Regions from separate parts of the Streptosporangium sp. NPDC048047 genome, predicted to be linked through region 2. Evidence: riboswitches for the same ligand, from Rfam matches in the RefSeq annotation. Region 2 holds a riboswitch; the other holds the start of a gene.
What was found. A riboswitch is a leader RNA that binds a small molecule or an ion and turns the genes downstream of it on or off. The one in region 2 is predicted to bind glycine.
Positions count from the first base shown of each region.

Region 1: another riboswitch for glycine. It lies ahead of gcvT (glycine cleavage system aminomethyltransferase GcvT); the one in region 2 lies ahead of gcvP (aminomethyl-transferring glycine dehydrogenase).

Region 1 is NZ_JBEZNH010000005.1:153,817-161,884, reverse strand. Features, by position in the region: gene AB0D67_RS06515 (hypothetical protein) at 1-288, opposite strand, end outside; gene AB0D67_RS06510 (hypothetical protein) at 296-1,198, opposite strand; glycine riboswitch at 1,414-1,512, shown strand; glycine riboswitch at 1,513-1,607, shown strand; gene gcvT (glycine cleavage system aminomethyltransferase GcvT) at 1,641-2,732, shown strand; gene gcvH (glycine cleavage system protein GcvH) at 2,729-3,118, shown strand; gene AB0D67_RS06495 (L-serine ammonia-lyase) at 3,197-4,573, shown strand; gene AB0D67_RS06490 (hypothetical protein) at 4,786-6,729, shown strand; gene AB0D67_RS06485 (DUF6286 domain-containing protein) at 6,957-7,577, opposite strand; gene AB0D67_RS06480 (amino acid deaminase/aldolase) at 7,726-8,068, shown strand, end outside.
Region 2 is NZ_JBEZNH010000083.1:10,733-26,649, reverse strand. Features, by position in the region: gene AB0D67_RS36885 (hypothetical protein) at 1-152, opposite strand, end outside; gene gcvP (aminomethyl-transferring glycine dehydrogenase) at 363-3,218, opposite strand; glycine riboswitch at 3,379-3,471, opposite strand; gene AB0D67_RS36875 (MerR family transcriptional regulator) at 3,487-4,017, opposite strand; gene AB0D67_RS36870 (bifunctional nuclease family protein) at 4,252-4,722, opposite strand; gene AB0D67_RS36865 (MerR family transcriptional regulator) at 4,801-5,451, opposite strand; gene AB0D67_RS36860 (FHA domain-containing protein) at 5,478-5,990, opposite strand; gene AB0D67_RS36855 (mannose-1-phosphate guanyltransferase) at 6,397-8,898, opposite strand; gene AB0D67_RS36850 (CDP-alcohol phosphatidyltransferase family protein) at 8,902-9,498, opposite strand; gene AB0D67_RS36845 (hypothetical protein) at 9,610-10,029, opposite strand; gene AB0D67_RS36840 (response regulator transcription factor) at 10,095-10,796, opposite strand; gene AB0D67_RS36835 (histidine kinase) at 10,793-12,598, opposite strand; gene AB0D67_RS36830 (methyltransferase domain-containing protein) at 12,751-13,365, shown strand; gene AB0D67_RS36825 (acyl-CoA dehydrogenase family protein) at 13,586-14,767, shown strand; gene AB0D67_RS36820 (SRPBCC family protein) at 14,878-15,339, shown strand; gene AB0D67_RS36815 (enoyl-CoA hydratase/isomerase family protein) at 15,436-15,917, opposite strand, start outside.

The sequences.
Region 1 (8,068 bases), on a different contig from region 2:
CCAGGCCCCGCGGTAACTCGGCCCGAGGCCGCGGCGCAGCAGGGGCCAGTCGGCGAGGAGGATCCCGGCGTTGAGGTACGCCTCGGCGTCCTCGCGCCCGCCGCCGGTGATGACCGTCCGGTAAAGGCTCATCCGCAGCAGCCGGTTCCCCAGGTCGAACTCGGTCAGGCCCGACCAGGCCAGGTGGACGGGCAGGCTGACCACCCCGGTGGCGGGGCCGCGCAGGTCGGCGAGGGAGTCGGGCACCCGGTGCGCCACGCCCTCCCAGCGGGACGGAAGTCCGCTCACGGCCGGGTCACTCCCGGCTCGCGGTGTGCTCGCGGCCGTCCCGGCCCGCGGCGCCCTCGTGGTGTCCCCGGCCCGCGGCACGTTCCCGGCCCGTGACGCGCTCCTGACCCGCGGGGTGCTCGTGGCGCTCCTGGAGCCTGACCAGGCGGCGGGTGGAGGGCAGGTCGTGCCGGCCGGAGACGAACTCCTGGAAGGCGATCTTCGCCTGGATGACCGGTCGCCGCCAGCGCCTCTCCCGGTGCACCGCCGTGGCCATCTTCCGGGGCCGGGGCCGCCGGGAGCCGGGCGCCATGAACCAGTGCGCCCACGGCGAGCCCGGGCGGGCCAGCCGTACCGCGCCCACGATCAGCAGCGGCGGCAGGAACAGGCCGGCCAGGCCGGTCCAGATCTTCCCCTTGAGGAGGGTGACCACGGCCAGCGCGAGGTTCGCCACGATGACGCCGGCGGTGAGCCACGCCCCGCGCGGCGTGCCGTCGGAGTTCTCCCAGCCCAGCGGGCGCAGACCGGTGAGGAGCAGGCCGGTGATCGCGATCGCGGTGAACACCGCGTCCACCGACGCCCGCCCCTCCTCCTCCCAGTAGACGTCGCGGAGGTGCAGGATCAGCGCGAACTCGTCCAGGATCAGGGCGGCCCCCGCCCCGAACACGGCGGCCGTCACGGCGTACCAGCCCTGGGAGAGACCCGAGACGACCAGCCCCGCCACCCCGCCCAGCAGGGTCAGCACCACACCGAACACCACGTGGTGGATGTGCATGTCGCCGACGCCGACGTTCCCGAACCAGCCGATCTTCGCCCGGATCAGCCGGACGTTGATCCTGGTCAGCACGAACGCGGCGATCAGCGCGACGAAGAAGCAGAACAGCGGCAGCCGTCCCGTCTCAAGGATCCTCTCGCGGAAGAAGTCGTCCATCGATTCATCAGATTATGCAAGGAACCCATGCGACACGGCCGCCCCGCCGTACGGCCGGGCGGAGACGGACGTTTCCCCGCGAGCCCCCCGCGAGTCCCCCACGAGCCCCCCGCGAGCCCCGGTGAGTCCCCGTGAGTCCCCAGTGAGTTCCCGGTGAGTCCCCGTGAGGGATTTCGCTCGGCGGGTGCCGCCGGTTAGGCTGGCCACGGCACCGATGAACCCGTGCGGGAGAGAGTCCTGACATCCAGGCCAGGACCCCTGAAGGAGCAAGCCCTCCCCGCGAACCTCTCAAGGCAAAGGACCGTGCGGGTAGGTGACCTCTGGAAAGCAGGCCGTACGGCCTCGCCGAAGGTGAAAGTCCGGCAAAAATCGGGCGAAGCTCTCAGGCATCAATGACAGAGGGGGAGGATGCTCTCATCCGTCCCCTGCCTGAGGTGCGAACATGTCACGACCCACGCCGCTGCGCGGTGTCCACGAGGCTCTCGGCGCCACCCTGACCGACTTCGCGGGGTGGCTGATGCCGCTGCGTTACGGCAGCGAGTCCGCCGAGCACAACGCCGTCCGCCAGGCGGCGGGCCTGTTCGACCTCTCCCACATGGGTGAGATCTTCGTGACCGGCCCGCAGGCGGGTGAGGCCCTCGACTACGCGCTGGTCGGCCACCTGTCGGCGCTGGAGCCGGGCCGCGCCCGCTACACCATGATCGTCTCGCCGGACGGCGGCGTGCTGGACGACCTGATCGTCTACCGCCTGGCCGCCGACGAGTTCATGGTCGTCGCCAACGCGTCCAACTACCCCCGGGTCGCCGCCGAGCTGACCGATCGGGCCAAGGACTTCGACGCCGCGGTGGACGACCGCTCCGAGGAGTACGCGCTGGTCGCGGTGCAGGGCCCGAACTCGCGCGCCATCCTCGGCGGGCTCACGGACGCCGACCTCGACGGCCTGAAGTACTACGCCGGCCTGCCCGCGACCGTCGCCGGGATCCGGGCGCTCATCGCCCGCACCGGCTACACCGGCGAGGACGGCTTCGAGCTGTTCGTCGCCGCCGGTGACGCCGAGGCGCTGTGGTCGGCGCTGACCGAGGCGGGCGCCCCGCACGGTCTCATCCCCGCGGGCCTGTCCGCCCGCGACACCCTCCGCCTGGAGGCGGGCATGCCGCTGTACGGCAACGAGCTGACGTCCGGGCTGACCCCGTTCGACGCCGGGCTCGGCCGTGTGGTGAGGTTTGACAAACCGGGCGACTTCGTCGGCCGGGCCGCCCTGGAGCCTCTCAGGGACGTCCCGCCCGCGCGCCGCCTGGTCGGACTGATCGCGACCGGCCGCAGGGTGCCCCGCCACGGCTACCCGGTGGTCGTCGCCGGTGACGGCGCCGTCGTCGGCGAGGTGACCAGCGGAGCCCCGTCCCAGACCCTCGGCAGGCCCATCGCCATGGCCTACGTGGACGGTGACCGTTCCGAGGGTCTGGCCGTGAGCATCCGGGGTACCCATGAAGCGGTCGAGGTCGTCGACCTGCCTTTCTACAGGAGGAAAAAGTGAGCAGCATTCCCGATGACCTGCAGTACACCAAGGAGCACGAGTGGGTCGCGGGCATCGACGACGGCCTGACCCTCACCGTGGGCGTCACGGCCTACGCCGCCGAGTCGCTCGGTGACGTGGTCTACGTGCAGGTCCCCGAGGTCGGCTCCACCGTCGCCGCGGGCGACGCGGTCGGCGAGGTCGAGTCCACCAAGTCGGTGAGCGACATCTTCGCCCCGGTGGGCGGCGAGATCGTCGAGGTCAACGACCTGGTCGTGGACGACCCGTCGCTGGTCAACAGCGACCCCTACGGCGAGGGCTGGCTCTTCCGCGTCCGTATGGAGGGCCGGCCCGAGGACCTCCTGTCCGCCGAGGAGTACGGCGTGCTCACCTCCGGTGAGTCCTGACCTCCTCCCAACAGTGCCGTGACCATGCGGGCCATGGGGGCTCGCGTGGTCGCGGCGACGCAAGCAAGGACCAGATCAATGGCGATCAGCGTCTTCGATCTCTTCAAGATCGGTATCGGCCCGTCCAGTTCGCACACCGGCGGCCCGATGGCCGCGGCGCACAGGTTCGCCCGCGGCCTCGCCCAGGACGGGCTGCTGGAGAAGACCGCGAGGGTCGAGGCGATCCTGTACGGCTCGCTCGGGCTGACCGGCAAGGGCCACGGCAGCGACAAGGCCGTCCTGCTCGGCCTGTCGGGTGAGAAGCCCGAGCTGGTGGACGTCGACACCGTCGACGAGCGGCTGGCCGCCATGCGCGAGAGCGGGACCGTCCGGTTGTACGGCGCGCACGAGATCCCCTTCGTGATCGGCGAGGACCTCGTCTTCGAACGGAAGATCTCGCTGCCGCGCCACCCCAACGGCATGCGCTTCACCGCCTTCTCCGAGTCGGGTGACCCGCTCCGCGAGAAGGTCTACTACTCGGTGGGCGGCGGGTTCGTGGTGGACGAGAACGCCACCGGCGCCGACCGGATCAAGCCCGACGACACCGCGGTGCCGTACCCCTTCACGACCGGTGCCGAGCTGCTGGCGCACTGCGCCGAGACCGGCCTGTCGATCTCCGGGCTGATGATGGAGAACGAGAAGGCGTTCGGCCGCTCCGCGCAGGAGATCCGCGACGACCTGCTGAACCTGTGGCGCGTCATGAGCGAGTGCGTGCGGCGCGGCATCGACAAGGAGGGCGTGCTGCCCGGCGGGCTGAAGGTCCGCCGCCGGGCCCACCAGCTCCACCGGCGGCTCAGCGGCGAGTCGTCCGGGCAGGACCCGCTGCAGGCGATGGACTGGGTCACGCTGTTCGCGCTGGCGGTGAACGAGGAGAACGCGGCCGGCGGCCGGATCGTCACCGCCCCGACGAACGGCGCGGCGGGCATCGTCCCGGCCGTGCTCACCTACTACCACCGGTTCACGCCGACGCCCGGCGAGGACGGCGTGGTGCGCTTCCTGCTGACCGCCGGGGCGATCGGCGTGCTGTTCAAGGAGAACGCCTCCATCTCCGGCGCCGAGGTCGGCTGCCAGGGCGAGGTCGGGTCGGCCTGCTCGATGGCCGCGGCCGGGCTCACCGAGGCGCTGGGCGGCACCCCGGAGCAGGTGGAGAACGCCGCCGAGATCGGCATCGAGCACAACCTCGGCCTGACCTGCGATCCGATCGGCGGACTGGTGCAGATCCCGTGCATCGAGCGCAACGCGGTGGCCTCGATCAAGGCGATCACCGCCGCCCGGATCGCGCTGCGCGGAGACGGCCGGCACTTCGTCCCGCTGGACAAGGCGATCAAGACGATGCGCGACACCGGCCGGGACATGCTCGACAAGTACAAGGAGACCAGCCGCGGCGGCCTCGCGGTGAACGTCATCGAGTGCTGAGCCGCCGCCGCAGGCCGCGTGCGCACGTCTCCGCAGGTCACCGTGCGGGAAGGTCTCCGGCGCAAGCCCGTTGAATCATCAGAATCGGCAGAATCAGCGCAAAAGCCGCCTTTCCGCACCTGATCTCCGCCGGGCGGCCTATGCTGGTTGGCTCGTCGCGGAGGTTCCGGCCGCAGGAGCCTTCCACCCGAGATGGACCCGGAGGTCGGAAGGTGTCAGCGGGAGTACGTCCGGACCGCCGTTCCCCGCGCCTCCTCCGCCTTCTCGGCGCCCACTGGGTCTTCCTGGCCGCCCTGCTCGCCGGGGGCGCGCTGCGGGCCCTGGCCGTGCTCGGCTACCGCCCGGCCCTGTGGTTCTGGGCCGACTCCTTCGTCTACCTCAACGGCGGCCTCGACCCACGGCCCATGGAGTCGCGGCCCTCGGGATACTCGCTGTTCCTGTGGCTGCTGCACCCCCTGTCCAGCGTGCCGGCCGTCGTCGTCGTCCAGCACCTCCTCGGCCTGGCCACGGCGGTCTGCGTATACCTCGTGCTGCGCCGCCCCGGCGGCCTGCCCGGCTGGGGCGCCACGCTCGCCGCCCTGCCGGTCCTGCTGGACGTCCACCAGGTCCAGCTCGAACACCTCGTCATGGCCGACTCCCTGATGGAGTTCCTCGCGGTGCTGGCCGTCACGCTGCTGCTGCGGCGGGAGCGGCCAGGTGTCCCGGCCGCCCTGTTCGCCGGACTGCTGCTGGCCGCGGCGACCGCCACCCGGACGATCGGCCTGCCGCTGACCGCCGTCGTCCTCGTCTGCCTGGTGATCCGCCGGGCCGGCTGGCGGGCGGTCACCGCCACCGCCGTGGCCGCCGCGCTGGGCCTGGGCGCCTACGCCGCCTGGTTCCACTCCGAGTACGGTTCCTACGGGCTGACCCGGGGCAACGCCTTCCTGTACGCGCGCACGCTCACCTTCGCCGACTGCCCGAAGATCAGGCCTGCCGGTCCGGAGGCCACCCTGTGCCCGGACGAGCCGGTGAGCGAGCGCAAGGCCCCGCCGGCGTACATCTGGGACGGCTCCTCCCCCCTGAACGAGATCGAGGGGAGCTGGGCGGAGCGCGACCGGCTCGCCGGCGACTTCGCCGCCCAGGCCATCAGGGCCCAGCCCCTCGACTTCCTGCGCACCGGACTGGCCGACGTGGCCCACATCTTCGACTGGAACCGCCGCGTCTACCCCGCCCCCGGCCCGCAGAGCGCCTACGTCTTCCCGGAGACGGCCAGGCCCTTCCCGGAGGGCGCCGCCTCCCGGGGCCGGACGGCCGAGCAGATCACCGCCGCCTACCAGGGCGTCTCGGGCCGGCCCGTGCTGGCCGAGCCGTACGCCGGGTTGCTCCGCGACTACCAGCGGTACGGCTATCTGCGCGGCCCGTTCATCGCCGCGATCGTGCTGATCGGCCTGGTCGGCGTCCTGGCGCGCGTCCGGCGGCTCGGCGGCGCCGTGCTGCTGCCGTGGGCGGCCGGCGCGACGCTGCTGGCGCTGCCGCCGTTCATCGCGGCCTTCGACCACCGGTACGTGGTGCCCGCCCTGCCGTTCGCCTGCCTGGCGGCCGGGCTGGCCTTCTCCCGGACCGCCAGGAGGTCTCGTGCGGCGGATGAGGAGACCCCGGGCGCGTCCGGCCCGGAGGTGCCGGCCTTCCCCGCGCCCGGGCGGAGCGACCGGCTCGTGCATCCGGTCCCGGCCACCGCGGCGGCCGACGCGCGTCCCGGCATGTTCTTCAGCCCGTCCCGCGATGCCTTCCCGAGCCTGGGAGACCGGGATCCGTGGGCGGACCACGACCCGCCCGCCGTACCGGCCGGGTCGTGGTCCGGCGGGTCAGCGCCGTCCGACGTGCAGCCGGACGACCGCCCCGAGATCGTCATCTCCGACCGTCCGGCGCACCTTGCCGACCGCATCGCGGTTCAGCCGCGCGACGAGCTTCGCGAGGTCCGACGACGGCCCGCAGGTCACCGAGATCCGCAGCCGGTCGCATTTGACCCACCGGACGCGGATCCGGGCGAGCCCTTCGATTTCTTTAAGCGCAACCCCCAGCATGGCGGTCGCGCTGCCGCTCCGGCTCCCCAGTCGCCCCAGCCCCACGGCCCGGATCAGCCAGAGGATCGACAGCAGCGCCAGCGCCGTCAGTAGCAGCGCGGCCGCCCACCCCGCCCACGGGTGCTCGGCCACCCGGGCGGGCAGCCCGCGGGGCAGCAGGCGCTCCCCGCGCGGCCGGGGGAGCTTGCCCTCCCCGCGCAGGAAGCCGTAGAGGCCGGCCGCGGCCAGCGCCAGCCCGACGACGGCGAGCCCGATGCGGTTGCCCCGGTACGGCCTCATCCGCGCTCTCCGTCCATCCGCCGCTCCCGTCCGCCGGACATCTAGAGTCCCCGCTTGCGGAGCCGTACCACGATCTCCCCCTCGGAGATCGCGCCCAGGCCCGCCAGCCGGTCGCCCACCACCGTGCCGACCTGGCGGAGCAGGGGGCCGGTCCGCTCGGCGCCGCTGATGACCGTGATCTCGATGTCCCGCGCGCCGAGGCGTACCCGCGCGCCGGTCACCTCGTCCACCGACTCGGCCGCCGCCCGGAGCGTACGGCGCAGCCCGCTCCTGGTCAGGCCGATGTACAGCCGCGGGTCGGAGGTCTCCAGCGGCGCCAGCCGGGTGCGCCCCGGCAGCAGCGCGAGGGTGAGCAGCACGGCGCCGGCGACGATCGCGCCCATCGAGACGAGGATCACGGAGGGGTCCGACCAGGCGGCGGCGCCGGGCCCGGTGGCGATTCTCCGGTACGGCACCCGCCCCAGCGGGTGGTCCGTCACCATCCCGGCCGTCACCCCGGCGGCGGCCGACAACGCGGTGGACGTCATCAGGGCGACCACCACGCCGGCCGGGCTCCTCGCCGGGCGGAACAGCCGTACCGCCCGGCGGCGTGCGGCGTGCTGCTGTTCCTCGGCCGTCGTCCCCCCGAGCCCCGCCGAGGTCTCCTGAAGGCTACTCGTCACGCCTCCAGGCTTAACCGGCCGGAAGCTCCCGTGCGGGCCGCGACCTGCCATTTTCATGATCTTGGGATCGCCCTGGCGGGAGACTTTACCGCCGCCCGATGGACATGAATACTGCTCATGTTCGGCCGGTCCGGGTTATCCTGCCGTCATGGACGACCGCCAGCGCTACGACCGGGTCACCGCGCACCTGGACCCCCCGTTCGCCGTCCTCGACCTGGCGGCCATGCGCTCCAACGCGGAGAACATGGTCCGGCGGGCCGGCGGCAAGCCGATCAGGGTCGCCAGCAAGTCGATCCGCTCCCGCCCCGTCCTCGAACGGATCCTCGCCATGGACGGCTTCGCCGGGATCATGGCCTTCACCCTCCCCGAAGCCCTCTGGCTCGTCTCCACGGGACTGCGGGACGTGCTCGTGGCCTACCCCACCGCCGACCGCGCCGCGCTCGCCGAGCTGGCCGCCGACGGCCGCGCGGCCCGGGAGATCACGATCATGG
Region 2 (15,917 bases):
AGCACCACCGCGAGTCCCACCGCCGCCTGGGCGCGGTCGGGCCCGGCGGGGTCGGCGGCGAGATCCGCGAAGATCGCCGCAGCGGCGTCCAGATCGCCGTCCTCGGCCAGTCTGCGCGCCGTTTCCAAGGGACGCGTGTCCACCTCTGGCATGCGGGGTCCTCTCCGGGTGAAGGAAACGCCCCGAGCCTAACGACTCGGGGCGTCCCGCGGTGTTCATTGCGATGCTTCGCATCGCCATGAGCATGCTCGGGGGCGCCGGTGTCTGGACTGAGGAACGCAGCCGCGAAGCGGCGGAGCGACGAGGGAAAACACCGGCTCAAGAGCCCCCGAGCCGCGACACGCAGTGTCGCAATGAGCAGGTCAGTCCTCGTAGGCCGACAGCGGCGGGCAGGAGCACACCAGGTTGCGGTCGCCGTAGGCCTGGTCGACACGGCGGACCGGCGACCAGTACTTGTCCTCGCGCAGCGACGACACCGGGTAGGCCGCCTCAACCCTGCCGTAGGGGTGGTCCCAGTCGTCGGTGACCAGGCAGTCGGCGGTGTGCGGGGCGTTGCGCAGCGGGTTGTCCTTCTTGTCGTACTCGCCGGAGGCGACCTTGGCGATCTCGCCGCGGATCGCGATCATGGCGTCGCAGAACCGGTCGAGCTCGGCCAGGTCCTCGCTCTCGGTGGGCTCGATCATCAGCGTGCCGGCCACCGGGAAGGACATCGTCGGCGCGTGGAAGCCGTAGTCGATGAGGCGCTTGGCCACGTCGTCCACGGTCACACCGGTCTCCTTGGTGATCTGGCGCAGGTCCACGATGCACTCGTGGGCGACCAGACCCTCGCGGCCGGTGTAGAGGACCGGGTAGTGCGGTGCCAGGCGGCGGGCGAGGTAGTTGGCCGACAGGATGGCCTGCTCGGTGGCCGCCCGGAGCCCCTCGGCGCCCATCATCCGGATGTAGGCCCAGGAGATCGGCAGGATGCCCGCCGAGCCGTACGGCGCGGCCGAGACCGGGCCGACCGGCGAGCCGTCGCGCAGCGGGTGCCCGGGGAGGTACTCGGCGAGGTGGGCGCGGACCGCGACGGGCCCGACGCCGGGACCGCCGCCGCCGTGCGGGATGCAGAAGGTCTTGTGCAGGTTCAGGTGGGAGACGTCCGCCCCGAACTCGCCCGGCTTGGCCAGGCCGACCAGCGCGTTGAGGTTGGCGCCGTCGACGTAGACCTGGCCGCCGGCCTCGTGCACCAGCTCGCAGATCCGGGTGATGCCCTCCTCGTAGACGCCGTGCGTGGACGGGTAGGTCACCATGATCGCGGCGAGCCGGTCGCGATTCTTCTCGATCTTGGCGGCGAGGTCGCCGAGGTCGACGTTGCCGTCGTCGTCGCAGGCCACCACGACGACCCGCATGCCGGCCATGACGGCGCTGGCGGCGTTGGTCCCGTGCGCGGAGGAGGGGATGAGGCAGACGTCGCGGCCGGACTCGCCGCGCGCCCGGTGGTAGGCGCGGATGGCGAGCAGGCCGGCGAACTCGCCCTGGGAACCGGCGTTGGGCTGGATCGACACGGCGTCGTAGCCGGTGACCTCGGCGAGCCAGCCCTCCAGCTCCCCGATCAGCTCGGTGTAGCCGGCGCCCTGCTCGGCGGGGGCGTAGGGGTGCAGGCCGGCGAACTCGGGCCAGGTGATCGGCTCCATCTCGGTGGTCGCGTTGAGCTTCATGGTGCACGAGCCCAGCGGGATCATCGACCGGTCGAGCGCGATGTCCCTGTCCTGCAGCCTGCGCAGGTAGCGGAGCATGGCGGTCTCGGAGCGGTGGCTGTGGAAGACCGGGTGGGTCAGGAAGTCGCTCGTCCGGGTCAGGGTGGCGGGCAGCGCGTCGTGGGCGGAGGCGTCCAGGTCGGCCAGGACCGCGCCGCCGGCGCCGAAGGCGGCCAGCACCCGCTCGATGTGCGGCGGCTCGGTCCTCTCGTCACAGGAGACGCCGACGTGGTCGTCGTCGGCGAGCCGCAGGTTGACGCCGTTGTCGCGGGCCGCGGCGACGACCTCGGCGGCCCGGCCCGGGACGCGGGCCAGCACGGTGTCGAAGAAGGCGTCGTGGACGACCTCGACGCCGCCCTGGCGCAGGCCCTCGGCGAGGACGACGGCGTGGCGGTGGACGCGGCGGCCGATCCTGCGCAGCCCCTCGGGGCCGTGGTAGACGGCGTACATCCCGGCGATCACCGCGAGCAGCACCTGCGCGGTGCAGATGTTGCTGGTGGCCTTCTCGCGGCGGATGTGCTGCTCGCGGGTCTGGAGCGCGAGGCGGTAGGCGGGGCGGCCGTCGGCGTCCTGGGAGACGCCCACCAGGCGGCCGGGCATCTGCCGCTGCAGGCCGTCGCGGACCGCCATGTAGGCGGCGTGCGGGCCGCCGAAGCCCATCGGCACGCCGAACCGCTGGGTGGAGCCGACCGCGATGTCGGCGCCCATCTCACCGGGGGCGGTCAGCACGGTGAGGGCCAGCAGGTCGGCGGCGGCGACGACCTGGGCGCCGCGGGCGTGGGCGGCGTCGGCGACGGAACGGAAGTCCCTGATCCGGCCGCTCGCGCCCGGGTACTGCACGAGCACGCCGAAGCAGTCGGGCAGCTCGGCGGTGAAGTCGCTCTCGACCAGCTCGATGCCGAGCGGCTCGGCGCGAGTGGCGAGCACGGCCTTGGTCTGCGGCAGGGCGTCGGCGTCGACGACGAACACGTTGGAGGCGGCCTTGCCGGCGCGGCGGGCCAGGGTCATCGCCTCGGCGACGGCGGTGGCCTCGTCGAGCAGGGAGGCCCCGGCGACGTCGAGGGCGGTCAGGTCGGCCACGACCGTCTGGAAGTTGAGCAGGGCCTCCAGGCGGCCCTGGGAGATCTCCGGCTGGTAGGGCGTGTAGGCGGTGTACCAGCCCGGGTTCTCCAGGAGGTTGCGGCGGATGACGGCCGGGGTGATCGTGTCGTGGTAACCCAGGCCGATCATCGAGGTGAGCACGGTGTTGCGGGAGGCGAGGGAGCGCAGCTCGGCGATGGCCTCCGGCTCGCTCGCCGCCGGGGGGAGGTCGAGCCGGTCGGCGATACGGATCGCCTCCGGCACGGCCACCGCGAGGAGGTCGGCGGCGGAGGCGAAGCCGACCGTCTCCAGCATGCGGGCCTGGTCTGCGTCGGCCGGGCCGATGTGACGGGTGGAGAAAGGCGGGGAGCTGAGCTCACCGAGCGGTGACAGGTCGGTCATGGAAAGCCTCCCGAGGCTGGTGGAGACCGGCGCTGAGCGCGGGCGTATGCCGGGTCTCCCCCTCTGTCATCTCCACCTGAGAGCTTCACCTTCCCCGCCGGGGAGGGCTTTCACCGTCGGTGAGACACGCCTGGCGGGCGCACCTGCTTTCCAGAGTCGCCTCGTCCGTGCGGTACAGGGTGCCTGAGAGATTCCGGGGAGGTTTGCTCCTTCGGCGCCCCGGTCGAGCCGGGGTCTCTCCCGCACGGTGTCTGCGGCCAGACCAACTTTACCCGGTTCGCCGGGCTCTGCGACGGCGGGCCAGCTCATCCGCCTGATGATCTCCTAAAGGGCTCTGGGACGCCTCCGCCCGCTCGCCGGGCAGATCGGCCAGGGAGCCCTCCACCTCCTGCCAGACGCGGCCCAGCGCGATGCCGAAGACGCCCTGGCCGCCCTGGAGGAGGTCGATGACCTCGTCGGGCGAGGTGCACTCGTAGACGCTCACGCCGTCGCTCATCAGGGTGATCTGGGCGAGGTCGCTGACCCCGCGGTCACGGAGGTGCTGTACGGCGATGCGGATCTGCTGGAGGGAGACGCCGGTGTCGAGGAGGCGTTTGACGACTTTGAGGACGAGGATGTCGCGGAAGCCGTACAGTCGCTGGGAACCTGAGCCCTGGGCGGCCCTGACCGTGGGCTCGACGAGCCCGGTGCGGGCCCAGTAGTCGAGCTGGCGGTAGGTGATGTCGGCGGCGGCGCAGGCGGTGGGGCCGCGGTAACCGACGTCGGCGGGCGGGCTCACCGGTGCCCCGTCGAACAGCAGACCCTCTTCGCCCGCGCGCTGACAGGCCTCCCCGCGCCGTTTCGGGTCATCCTGATCGGCGTTTCTACCCTCGCCGCTGCTGACCGCCACGCGGACCTCCGGCTTTCTCTCATCCCGCGGCCTGATCTGGGGGTTTACGCGCGGCCCCGGGGTTCACTTGCACCGTAGGCTCGGGGCCAAGCCCAGTCAACGACCCCACCCGGCGCGTCGTGAAGCGTAAATGCACCGAAATACCTACCCCGCGCGGCCGAAGTCCTCGGGCGTGATTGTGTCAAGGAACTCCCTGAACTTCTCCACCTCGTCCTCCTGGTCGTCGGGGATGATCACCCCGGCCTCGGCGACCACGTCCTCGCTGGCGAAGATGCGGGCGCCGGTGCGCAACGCGAGGGCGATCGAGTCCGACGGGCGGGCGCTGACCTCCGTCCCGTTGGAGAACACGAGATCGGCGAAGAAGATGCCGTCCCGGAGGGCGACGATGTTGACGGTGGTCAACTGGACGTCCAAGGCGTCGAGCACGTCGCGGAAGAGGTCATGGGTGAGCGGCCGCGGTGGCGGCTCGTCGGCCTGGGCCATGGCGATCGCCGTGGCCTCGGTCATGCCGATCCAGATCGGCAGATAGCGCTCCCCATGTGCCTCCTTGAGCAGAACAATGGGCTGGTTGGAAGGCATCTCAACCCGAACGCCCACGACCTCCATCTGCAACACGGGCTGCTCCATCTTCGCTGGATTTCGACCGGTTCGTTCAACGTAACATCCGGGGGACTTCGGCCGTCCGGCCAGGGCTCACCGGCCCAGGGCCCCTCGAACGCCGGAACGCAGCAACGAGGCGTGTAATTCCAGCAGGAGCCCGGATATCTCCCGGGCCGTCTCATCGGCCTCGGCGATCGCCCCGGGGCCGCGGCGGCGCAGCAGGGGGGCGATGGCCTGCTCCACCAGGCCGGCCTCGCGCTCGGCGGCGGCCTTGACCGCCCGCAGGTGGCGGGCGTGCAGGCCGAAGGCGGCCAGGGCGCCGACGCTGCGGGCCACCGCCAGGGCATCGGCGTCGTAGCGGCGGGCCACGGCCTCCACCAGGCCGAAGTCCTCCAGCTCGGTCAGGGCCTCCTCGGAGAGCGAGGCGGCGGTCAGCAGCTCCGCGCGGGTGAGGCGGACCTCCCTGACCGGCTCGTCGGGCAGGGCCCGGGGCGGGGCGACCGGCCGCTCCTCGCGGTCGGCCGCCTCCAGCCGGTCCTTGATCACGCGCAGCGGGAGGTAGCGGTCACGCTGCTCGCTGAGGATGTAGCGGAGCCGCTCGACGTCGGCGTAGGTGAACTTGCGGTAGCCGGAGGGGCTGCGCTCCGGCTCGATCAGCCCCTCGCCCTCCAGGAAGCGAATCTTGGAGATGCTGACGTCGGGGAACTCGCCCTGCAGCAGGGCGAGCACCTCCCCGATGCTCATGTGCGCACGAGCGGCCTGCGAGCTCATCATCCTCCAGAGGCGCCGCGGGTGAGGAAGACCAGCCGGAACTTGCCGATCTGTACCTCGTCCCCGCCGTAGAGCGGCACCTCCTCGATCCGCTCACGGTTGACGTAGGTGCCGTTCAGGCTGCCGACGTCACGGACGGTGAACATGCCGCCGCCGCGCCGGTAGAACTCCACGTGACGGCGCGAGACGGTGATGTCGTCCAGGAAGATGTCGCTCTCGGGGTGACGCCCCACGGTGGTCAGGTCGCTGTCCAGCAGGAAGCGGCTGCCGGCGTTGGGACCGCGCATGGCGACCAGCAGAGCCGTGCCCGGGGGCAACTGCTCGACGGCCTGCCGCTCGGCGAGAAGCGTCTCTCCGGTCTCCGCCTCATACGCCTCGATCCCGGAGAGGGAGATGGTGGACGTGCTGTCTCCGGGTGACTCGTACTTGGTCAGCGGCGAACCGCATTGGGAGCAGAAACGGGCGTCCTCAGGGTTGGGGTGCCCGCACTGCGTGCAGTAGACGCTCGGCATCGATCGGCTCGGCCTCCTACCGCGAAGACGCGGCAACGGTGCTCAGGGATGCGCGCCTCGCTTCTTCGCTTCTCAAGTATTTTCTCTGACTGCGAATGCCGCAACATACACCAATGAGACGCAAAGATCAAGGCCGACGCTCGACCGCGGGTTCGGTCGGGACAAAGTTACCGCCGGGTGGTACTCCCGGTCCATAATATGGCGACACTGCGTGTCGCGGCTGTGTTGATGGCGACGCTGTTCTTATGGCGACGCTGCGCGTCGCGGCTCGGGGCTCTTGACCCGGTGTCTTCCCTCGTCACTCCGTCGCTCCGCTCCTCCGTTCCTCAGTCCAGACACCGGCGCCCCCTCGCGGGTCCAGACACCGGCGCCCCCGAGCGGGTCCAGACCACCGGCGCCCTCGCGGTCAGAGGCCGGTGGCGTCCTCTACGACTCTTGCCCAGTGTTCGAGCAGGCCCTGGGCCGTGTCGACGTCGTGGCCCTCGGCCCACAGGTGGGTCACGGCCTCGGCTGGGTCGGGCAGCACCAGTGCCCAGGCCCCGTCGTCGGTGACGACCCGCACCCCGTCGGTGGTGTCGATGCGGTGGTGCTGGGCGGCCTCGATGACCGAGCGCATCACCACCCCCTTGGCGGCCCACGGCGTCGGCACCGTACGGCGCAGCAGCTTGGCCTCCGGGATCCTGGCGTCGATCTGGCTGAGCGACAGGCGGGTCCTGGCGACCAGTCCGAGCAGGCGCAGGAACGCGGCCAGGCCGTCCACGGTGGGCCCGAACTCAGGCACGACGAAGCCGCCCCGCCCGTCCGCCGCGAAGATCATCTCCTGCTTCCGGACGGCGCCGGTGAGCGCGTCGACCGCGGTGGCGGTCCACTCGACCTGCACGCCGTGGAAACGGCAGACCTGCTCGGCCACCCGGGTGGTGGTGACCGGCAGCGCCACCCGGCCGGCGCACCTCTCGGCGGCCACCAGGTCCAGAACCACCAGCAGGGCGCGCTCCTCGCTGATCAGGTGGCCCAGCTCGTCCACCAGGGCGATCCGCTCCCCCACCGGGTCGAACCGCACCCCGAAGGCCGCCCGGGACGAGCTGACGAGCTCCGACAGCCGCTGCAGGTCGCGGCGGCGCTCGGCGAGGGTCTCGGTGGGCGAGGCCTCGTCCAGCCGGTTGTTGACGGTCAGCACCTCCACCCCGACCCGGCCGAGGAGGCTCGGCAGCACCAGGGCGGAGGTGCCGCCCGCGCAGTCCACGACGATCTTCATGTCGGCGTCGCGGACCCCCCGCATGTCCACGTGCCGCAGCAGCTCGTGGGTGTAGTCCTCGACCGCCCGGGGCGGGAAGCGCAGCTCGGCGATCTCGCCGGGGAAGGCCCGCCGGAACTCCTGGCGGGCGAAGACCCGGTCGAGCTTGCGCTGGGCCGCCTGCGACAGGTCGGCGCCGTGCTCGTCCATGAAGACGATGTCCACGCTCTGCGGGTCGCCGGGGGTGGTGCGCAGCGCGATGCCGCCGACCGCGTTCTCCCGGGCGGTGTGGAAGCGCGACACCGGCAGCGGGGTGGCCTCCAGGTCCAGCACGTTGATGGCGCTGGCGTTCAGCGCGCTGATCACCGCCCGCTTCAGCGCCCTCGCCGCGCGGGAGGAGTCGCGGGAGGTGACGACGGAGGCGCCCTTGCTGAGCGTGGTGGCGTAGGCGCTGGCCAGCCGTACGCACAGCTCGGGGGTGATCTCGACGTTGACCAGCCCGGAGACCCCGCGCGGGCCGAAGAGGTTGCGCTGGCCGCGCGGCTCCCAGATGACGCTGGTGTTGACCACCGCGCCGGCCTCGATGGTCTTGAAGGGGTAGACCTTGACGCCGGAGGAGACGTAGGAGCCGGCCTCGATGATGCACTCGTCGCCGACGACGGCGCCCTCCTCGATCCGGACGCCGGTCATCAGGTCGGTGTTCTTGCCGACGACGCAGCCGCGCATGTGGACGCCGGGCCCGACGTAGACGTTGTCGCAGACCACCGCCCGGTGCAGGAAGGCGCCCTCGCGGACCACCGCGTTGCTGCCCAGCACGGTGTACTCGCGCAGCTCGGCCCCGGCCTCGACCTTGGCGTAGTCGCCGACGAACAGGGGGCCCTTGAGCACGGCGTCGGGGTCCACGGACGCCCCCTCGGCCACCCAGACGCCGGGCGAGACCTCGAAGGCGTCGATGTCGAGCTTCACCCGGCCCGACAGGGCGTCGGCCTGGGCCTTGAGGTAGCTCTCGTGGGTGCCGACGTCCTCCCAGTAGCCGTCGGCGACGTAGCCGTACAGCGGGGCGCCGCGGGCCAGCAGCCGCGGGAAGACGTCCGCCGACCAGTCGACCGGCACGCCGGAGGCGATCTCGTCGAGGATCTCCGGCTCCATCACGTAGACGCCGGTGTTGACGGTGTCGGAGAAGACCTGGCCCCAGGTGGGCTTCTCCAGGAAGCGCTCGACCCGGCCGTGCTCGTCGACGATGACGATGCCGAACTCCAGGGGGTTGGGCACCCGTTTGAGGCCGATGGTGACCATCGCGCCGTTCTCGCGGTGGAAGCGCACCATGTCGGTCAGGTCGATGTCGGTGAGGGCGTCGCCGGAGATCACGAGGAACGGCTCGTCGCGGAGCTTGTCGGCGGCGTTCTTGACGCTGCCGGCGGTCCCGAGGGGCATCTCCTCGGTGGCGTAGTGCAGGCTCATGCCGAGCTCGTCGCCGTCGCCGAAGTAGTTGCGCACCAGGACGGCCAGGAACTGCACGGTGACGACGGTCTCGGTGAACCCGTGCCGCCGCAGCAGCCGCAGCACGTGTTCCATGATCGGCCGGTTGATCACAGGGAGCAGGGGCTTGGGCTGGTTGGCGGTCATCGGCCGGAGCCGTGTCCCCTCCCCGCCCGCCATCACGACGGCCTTCACGAATCACCTCTTAAGGCGTTTGGCTCCTTTGACGAGCTGCCGCACCTGTACCCAATACAGCACTCCGGACCACCAGTACAGGCCCGTGCCCCAGATGGCCAGCGACCAGCCGACGATCCGGGCCGGATCGGCGTACCAGGTGTCGTGGTGGGCCAGGAACAGCAGGGGGAAGGCGTAGAGCAGGTTGGCGGTGGCGGCCTTGCCGAGGAAGTGCACCGGCAGCGCCGGGCCGTACCCGAGGCGGCGCAGGATGGGCGGGATGCCCAGCATCATGACGTCGCGCAGCGGGATCGCCAGCGCCAGCCACCAGGGGATGATGCCGCGCATGGCCAGGCCGAGCAGGGTCGCCAGGATGTAGAGGCGGTCGGCCAGCGGGTCCAGCAGGCGGCCGAGCCTGCTGGTCTGGTTCCACGCCCGGGCGATCTTGCCGTCCAGCCAGTCGGAGAAGCCGGCCAGCATCAGCAGTCCGACGGCCCAGCCGTCGGCCTTGGGCCCCAGCACCAGCCACAGAAAGACCGGCACCCCCAGGAGCCTGGCCAGACTGAGCGCGTTGGGGACCGTCCAGACGCGGTCCTCGGTATCCGATGCTTCCGGATTCACCGGTATGTCTCCCCTCCCGTACTTGATGCCGACCCTACCTGTGCGGGGCATGCGCGAACCGTATCCCCGTTGGGGATACGGTTCGCGGCCTGCCCCCCGGCAGGGGGCGGGTCAGGAGCGGCGCACCGCCGCGCGGGACGACCAGGCCCAGATCAGCACGGCCACGGTCAGGCCGAACAGCGCCAGCCCGCTGGGCACGTGCGTGCCGAGCATCTCCCAGCTGAAGTGCTGGCCCAGGCCGATCAACAGCAGGGCCAGGCTGGCGAGGGCGGGCCAGCCGGCGCCCCGGCCGGGCCGCCAGACCAGCACGGCGGCGACGACCTGCAGCAGCGCGATCAGGTGCACCACCATCCCGGCCATGACGTGCGTCTCGGCCAGTTCCTCCCCGCCGCGTACGGCCTGGCCGGCGAACGAGGCCGCGACGATCAGGCCGGCCGCCTGGGCGGTGACCAGGACGCGCAGGCCGTACAGCAGGCCGGCGGGGACGGGACGGCCGTCCGCCGTGGCCGGCCGGGTGATGACCTCCTGCATGGGGAGTGTCCTTCCTCGGGTGAACGATTCAGGACACATCGTGGCGGCGGGGGGCCGCGGCGTCGTCACCCCCGGGGAGGATGCGCGGCTCCGCCCCGGGGCGGATGCCCGACCGGCCGGAAACCGGCGTCGACCAGCCCCATCCGGTGCGCGACCACCGCGGCCTGGGTGCGGTTGCGCACGCCCAGCTTGTCCATGGCGGTGGAGACGTGGCTCTTGACCGTGGTGACGCCCACGTGCAGCGCGTCGGCGATCTCGGCGTTGGACAGGCCCGTCCCGACCAGCGCCAGCACCTCCAGTTCCCGGTCGGTCAGACCGGCCGGGACGTGCGCGGCGGCCTGCTCCTCGGCGGCCAGCGCCCGCTCCACGACGCGGCGCAGCACCGAGGGGGCGAGCAGCGGCTCGCCGGTGGCCGCCCGGCGCACCGCGTCGACCATCCGGCCGGGCTCGTCGTCCTTGACCAGGAAACCGATCGCCCCGGCGCGCAGCGCGGCGTAGACGTTCTCGTCCTCGGCGAACGTGGTGAGGATCACGATCCGGGCCGCGGGCCAGGCCGCGAGGACGCGCCGGGTGGCCTCCAGGCCGTCCATCCGGGGCATGCGCAGGTCCATCAGCGTCACGTCGGGGCGCAGCCCCTCGGCCAGCCGTACGGCCTGCGCGCCGTCCACCGCCTCCCCGCAGACCTCCATGTCACCGGCCGCCTCCAGCAGCATCCGCACGCCGGCGCGCACGAGCGCCTGGTCGTCGGCGACGACCACCCTGATCACGTTGCCTCCTCCGGGACCGCCCGGTCCTCGTGGCACACCCTGTTCCAGCCCGCCCGGCCCGTCCATCCGTTCCGTCCCGTCCCGCCGGCCGGGTCGGCGGGGTCGGCGGGGAGCGTCACCGCCAGGCGCCATCCTCCCGCGTCGTCGGGACCGGCGGACAGCCGGCCGCCCAGCGCCCTGGCCCGCTCGCGCATCCCCGCGACGCCCTGTCCCGCCCCGGGCAGGTCCTCACGGAGCCCCCGCGTCCCGGCCTCCGGGCTCTCCTGGGCCCGCGGTGCTCCCGGACGCGCGGAGGAGCGCGGGGGTGTGTCGTTGGCCACGTTCACCGCGAGCCCCTCGCCGGTCACGGCGAGCTCGACGGCGACGGCGGTGCCGGGGCCGGCGTGCTTGAGGACGTTGGTCAGCCCCTCCTGGACGATCCGGGCCGCCGAGGCCCGGCTCACCAGGGGCAGCCGCGTCACCTCGGGGTCAAGGCGCAGCTCGGCCCGCAGCCCGGCCGCGTTCATCCGCTCCACGGCCTCGCGCACGACGTCCTCGGGGTCGAGCAGAGGCGGGTGGACGAGGTCCGGGTCGCGCACCACGTTGAGCAGGCCGCGCAGGTCCTCCAGCACCTGGTGGCCGGTGGCGCGGATGTCGGCCAGCGCCTCGGCCACCGGGCCCGTCGGGGCGGCGTACCCGGCGGCTCCGGCCCGCAGCACCATGGCCCCGACGTGGTGGGCGACGATGTCGTGGACGTCGCGGGCGATGCGCTCACGCTCGGCCAGCAGGTCGGCCCGGGCCCGTTCGGCGGTGAGCAGCCTGGCCTCCTCGGCCATCGCCAGCCGCAGCTCGGTCGTGGCCCGCCGGATGCCGACGTAGCGGCCGATGACGACCGGTGCGGCGACCATCGCCAGCAGCGCGACCACTCCGGTCGGGGTGACCGGGGAGAACTCGTCCCCCACGAGGTTCAGCGCTATGACGGCGGAGGCGGTCACGTAGGCGACGCCGGCCCACGACCAGGAGGCCCGCATCGCGAACACGCCCAGTGTGACGAGGAACAGGCTCTGAGCGGGGCCGGCGGCGAAGCCTGCGACGCGGTCGGCCACCAGCACCAGCAACGCCTGTACGGCGAAGGCCGTTCCGGGCAGGTTGCGCGTCATCCCGGCGGTGAGGCCGTAGCAGATGACGAACCAGCCCGCCCCCCAGACCGGCAGCGGCCCGTCGTGCCACCTGGTCCAGGTGCCGAGCACCATGAAGGCCACCCCGCCGCCCGCGAGCAGCAGGTCGAGGCCGGGACGGTGCTCCACCCCGGTCATCGGTTCGATGGGGTGGCGCAGGTAGCGGCCGACCGCCACGGGGACGACCCCCGCCATCACCGGGACGTACCAGGAGGCGGCGGTGAGGGCGATCCCGGGGTCGGCCACGTTGACCGCGGTGGCGGCCCCCGTCAGGATCCCGGCGGCCATGGCGCGGCGCCGGCCGCCGCGGTGGGCGGCCACGCCCGCCGCGACGGTCAGCAGGATCTGCGTGGTGTTGGCGGTGTAGGCGCCGAGCTGGTCGCACACGACGAGGAAGACCGCCAGGAAGGCGCAGACCGTCAGGGGGAACCGCCGGACGAACCCCATGGGCGCCCCGGCCAGCAGGGCGAACCCCCAGGTGATCAGCGCCGGGACGGTGCCGCCGAGGTAGGCGCCGCCGGAGACGAGCCGGTCCAGGGCGACCGCGGCGACGGCCAGGCAGACGTCCACGGCCCAGCCGCGCCGTCCCGTGCCGGTCACCGTGCCGCCGGGCTTCGGGGCCGCAGACGGGTCACGGGATCTCATACGGCATGTCACGGAGTCGCATACATGCACGGTATAGGCTTTGACGAGGGAGAAGTCCTCCTCCGGAAGGGCGGTCGCCTCCTCCAAGTGGCCGCGGGATCCGGCCAGCCGTTGGGGCGGTTTCGGACCTCACACCGCCTATGGTGCACAGCATGAGCAGTGACGCCGCACTCTTTCTCAGGCAGTGGATGCGCTCCCCGGCGACCGTCGGGGCGGTGGCCCCCAGCTCCCGCCGGCTCGCCGAGGCGGTGACCGCGCCGATCCCCCGCCGGGGCGACCCGGTGGTGGTGGAGCTCGGTGCGGGCACGGGCGTGTTCACCGCGGAGATCCAGCGGCGGCTGGGCGGCCGGGGGCACCACCTGGCCGTGGAGATCAACCCCCGGATGGCCGGGCTCCTCGCCGACCGGCACCCCGAGGTCGACGTCGTCGCCGCCGACGCGGCGCAGTTGCCCTTCCTGCTGAGAGAGCGCGGGCTGGCCGGCGCCGACGTGGTGGTGAGCGGCCTGCCGTGGGCGTCGTTCCCCGACGGCCTCCAGGTGCGGCTGCTGGAGGCGGTCCGCTCGGCCATGGGGCCTGACGCGGCCTTCACCACCTTCGCCTACGGCTTCGTCCGTCACCTGCCGCCCGCCCGGCGCTTCCGGCGGCTCCTGACGGCCTCCTTCGAGGAGCTCGTGGCGGGCCGGACCGTGTGGGGCAACCTGCCGCCGGCCTTCGTCTACCACGCGCGCCGGCCGCGCCCCGCCGACGGGGCGGGCCGTCCCGGCTGAGCCCGTACGGCGGGGCGGAGGCCCGGAAAGGGGCGGAGGCCCGGAAAGGGGCGGAGCGGCACGCCGGAGGCGGACCCGGAGCCTGGGAGGCCCGGACGGGGACGGACGGCGGGCGCGGGCTCCGGGGAGACGGGCGGGGCGCGGGCGTCGGGCGCGTGGCACTGGATCGGGAACAGAACCTCGTTCTAAGATCGCGCGACCGGAATGGAGTTGATCGCCCGTGGACTTCACCCTTCCCGAGAGCGCGCTCGCCGTCCGGCGCGGCGTCTCAGACGTCTGCGCCCGCTACGACCTCGATTACTGGCAGCGCTGCGAGGCCGAGAAACGCTGGCCGCAGGAGGTCTGGGACGACCTGGCCCGGGGCGGCTGGCTCGGCCTGGCCGTACCGGAGGAGTACGGCGGGGGCGGCCAGGGCCTGCTGGAGCTGGCCGTGGCCACCGAGGCCCTGTCGGCGTCCGGCGCGGCCGGCGGCTCGGCGTTCACCTACGTCCTCACCCCGGGGTTCGGCGCCCTCACCCTGGCCCGGCACGGCAGCCCCCGGCAGCGCGAGGAGCTGCTGCCGAAACTGGCCACCGGCGAGGTGGAGACCTGCTTCGCCCTCACCGAGCCCGACGCCGGATCCGACTCCCTGGGCATCTCCACCTCCGCCCGGCGCGACGGCGACGAGTTCGTGGTCGACGGCCGGAAGGTCTGGATCACCGGCGTGCAGCGTGCGACCTGGATGCTGCTGGTCACCCGGACCGTCCCGGCCGCCGAGGCGGAGCCGCGCAGCCACGGTCTGACGGTCCTGCTGGTGAACGTGCCCGAGGCGGTCGCCGCCGGATCGCTGTCCTACCAGCCGATCCCGAAGATGGGCGCCAACACCACCCCCTCCAACACGGTCTTCCTCGACGGCCTGCGGGTGCCGGCGGCGAATGTGGTGGGCGAGGTGGACCAGGGGTCGCGGGTGCTGTGGGACGTCCTCAACCCCGAGCGGATCCTGCTCGCCGCCGGCGGGCTGGGCGCCGCCGAGGTCGCCCTGTCGGTGGCCGTGCGCTACGCCGGGGAGCGGGAGGTCTTCGGCCGGCCGATCGGCGCCAACCAGGCCGTCGCCTTCCCCCTCGCCGAGGTCAGGGCGGAGATCGAGCTGGCCAGGCTGATGGTCCACAAGGCCGCCTGGCTGTTCGACGCCGGGCTGCCCTGCGGGACCGAGGCCGGCATCGCCAAGCTGGCCGCCTCGCGGGCCGCGTGGGATGCCGCCGATCGGGCGTTCCAGACGCTGGGCGGCATGGCCTACTCGCTGGAGTACCCGGTGGCGCGGCTGCTGGCCGACGCCCGCGTCGGCAAGGTCGCCCCGGTCGCCGAGGAGATGCTGCTCAACCATCTGGCCACCCGGGTGCTGGGGCTGCCCAGGAGCTTCTGACCCGGTTGCGGGGCCGCCGCCGGGGGCAGACTCCCCTCGGACCCGGCGGCCGGCGCCGGGCCCCGACGACGGCGAAGAGCGCCGGACCGGACGACGAGGGGAAGCAGCCGATGCCCGCCTACGCCAGCACCGTGATCGACGCCTCCGCGGACGAGGTGTGGACCTACCTGAGGGACTTCGGGAACCTCGCCGAGTGGCTGCCCGGGATCTCCTCCTGCGTGTTCGAGGAGGGCGAGGGCGGTCCGGGCACGGTGCGCCGGATCGAGGGCGCGGGAGGGATCTTCCGGGAGCGGCTGCTCACCCTCGACGACGACTCCCGCTCGGCGGCCTACGAGATCCTGGAGAGTCCCCTGCCGGTCCGGGAGTACCGGGCGGTCTACCGGGTCAGCCCCGTCACCGACACCGGCCGGGCGTTCGTGGAGTGGTCGGCGGTCTTCGAGACGGACGCCGGGGCGGACGAGGCCAAGGTGACCCGGACCGTGGCCCGGCACATCTTCGCGCCCGGTCTGGCGGCCCTGGGTGAGCGGCACGCCGGGCGTCTTCCCTCGGCGGACGCCGAACCGGTCGGCTGATCCCGGCGGGGCGGCCCTCGGCGGCCCGAGGGACGGCTCTCCGGGCCCGCCGGGCTCTCCTTGAGGGATCTTTCCCGGGGGTGCCCGTGCGGGCCCTCAGGTGAACCTCGGCGGGCGACGCTCCCGTACGGCCCGCACCCCCTCGGCCACGTCCGGGCCGGTGAAGCCGAGGAACTCCATGGCCAGGGAGGCGTCGAAGGAGGGACCGGCCAGGCGCAGCCAGTTGTTGAGCGCGTACTTGGTCAGCCGGATCGCCTCGGCCGAGCCCGCGGCCAGCCGTACGGCGACCTCCAGTGCCCGCTCGTGCACCTGGTCGTCGTCCACGCACAGGCTGACCAGGCCCATCGCCTCGGCCTGCTCCCCGGTGACCGGCTCGCACAGCAGCAGGTGGTACTTGGCCTTGGCCAGCCCGCACAGCAGCGGCCAGACGATGGCGGCGTGGTCGCCGGCGGCCACGCCGAGGCGGGTGTGGCCGTCGATGACGCGCGCCGTACGGCCCGCCACGGAGACGTCGGCCAGCAGCGCGACCGCCAGGCCCGCGCCCACGGCCGGGCCCTGGACGGCCGAGACGACCGGCT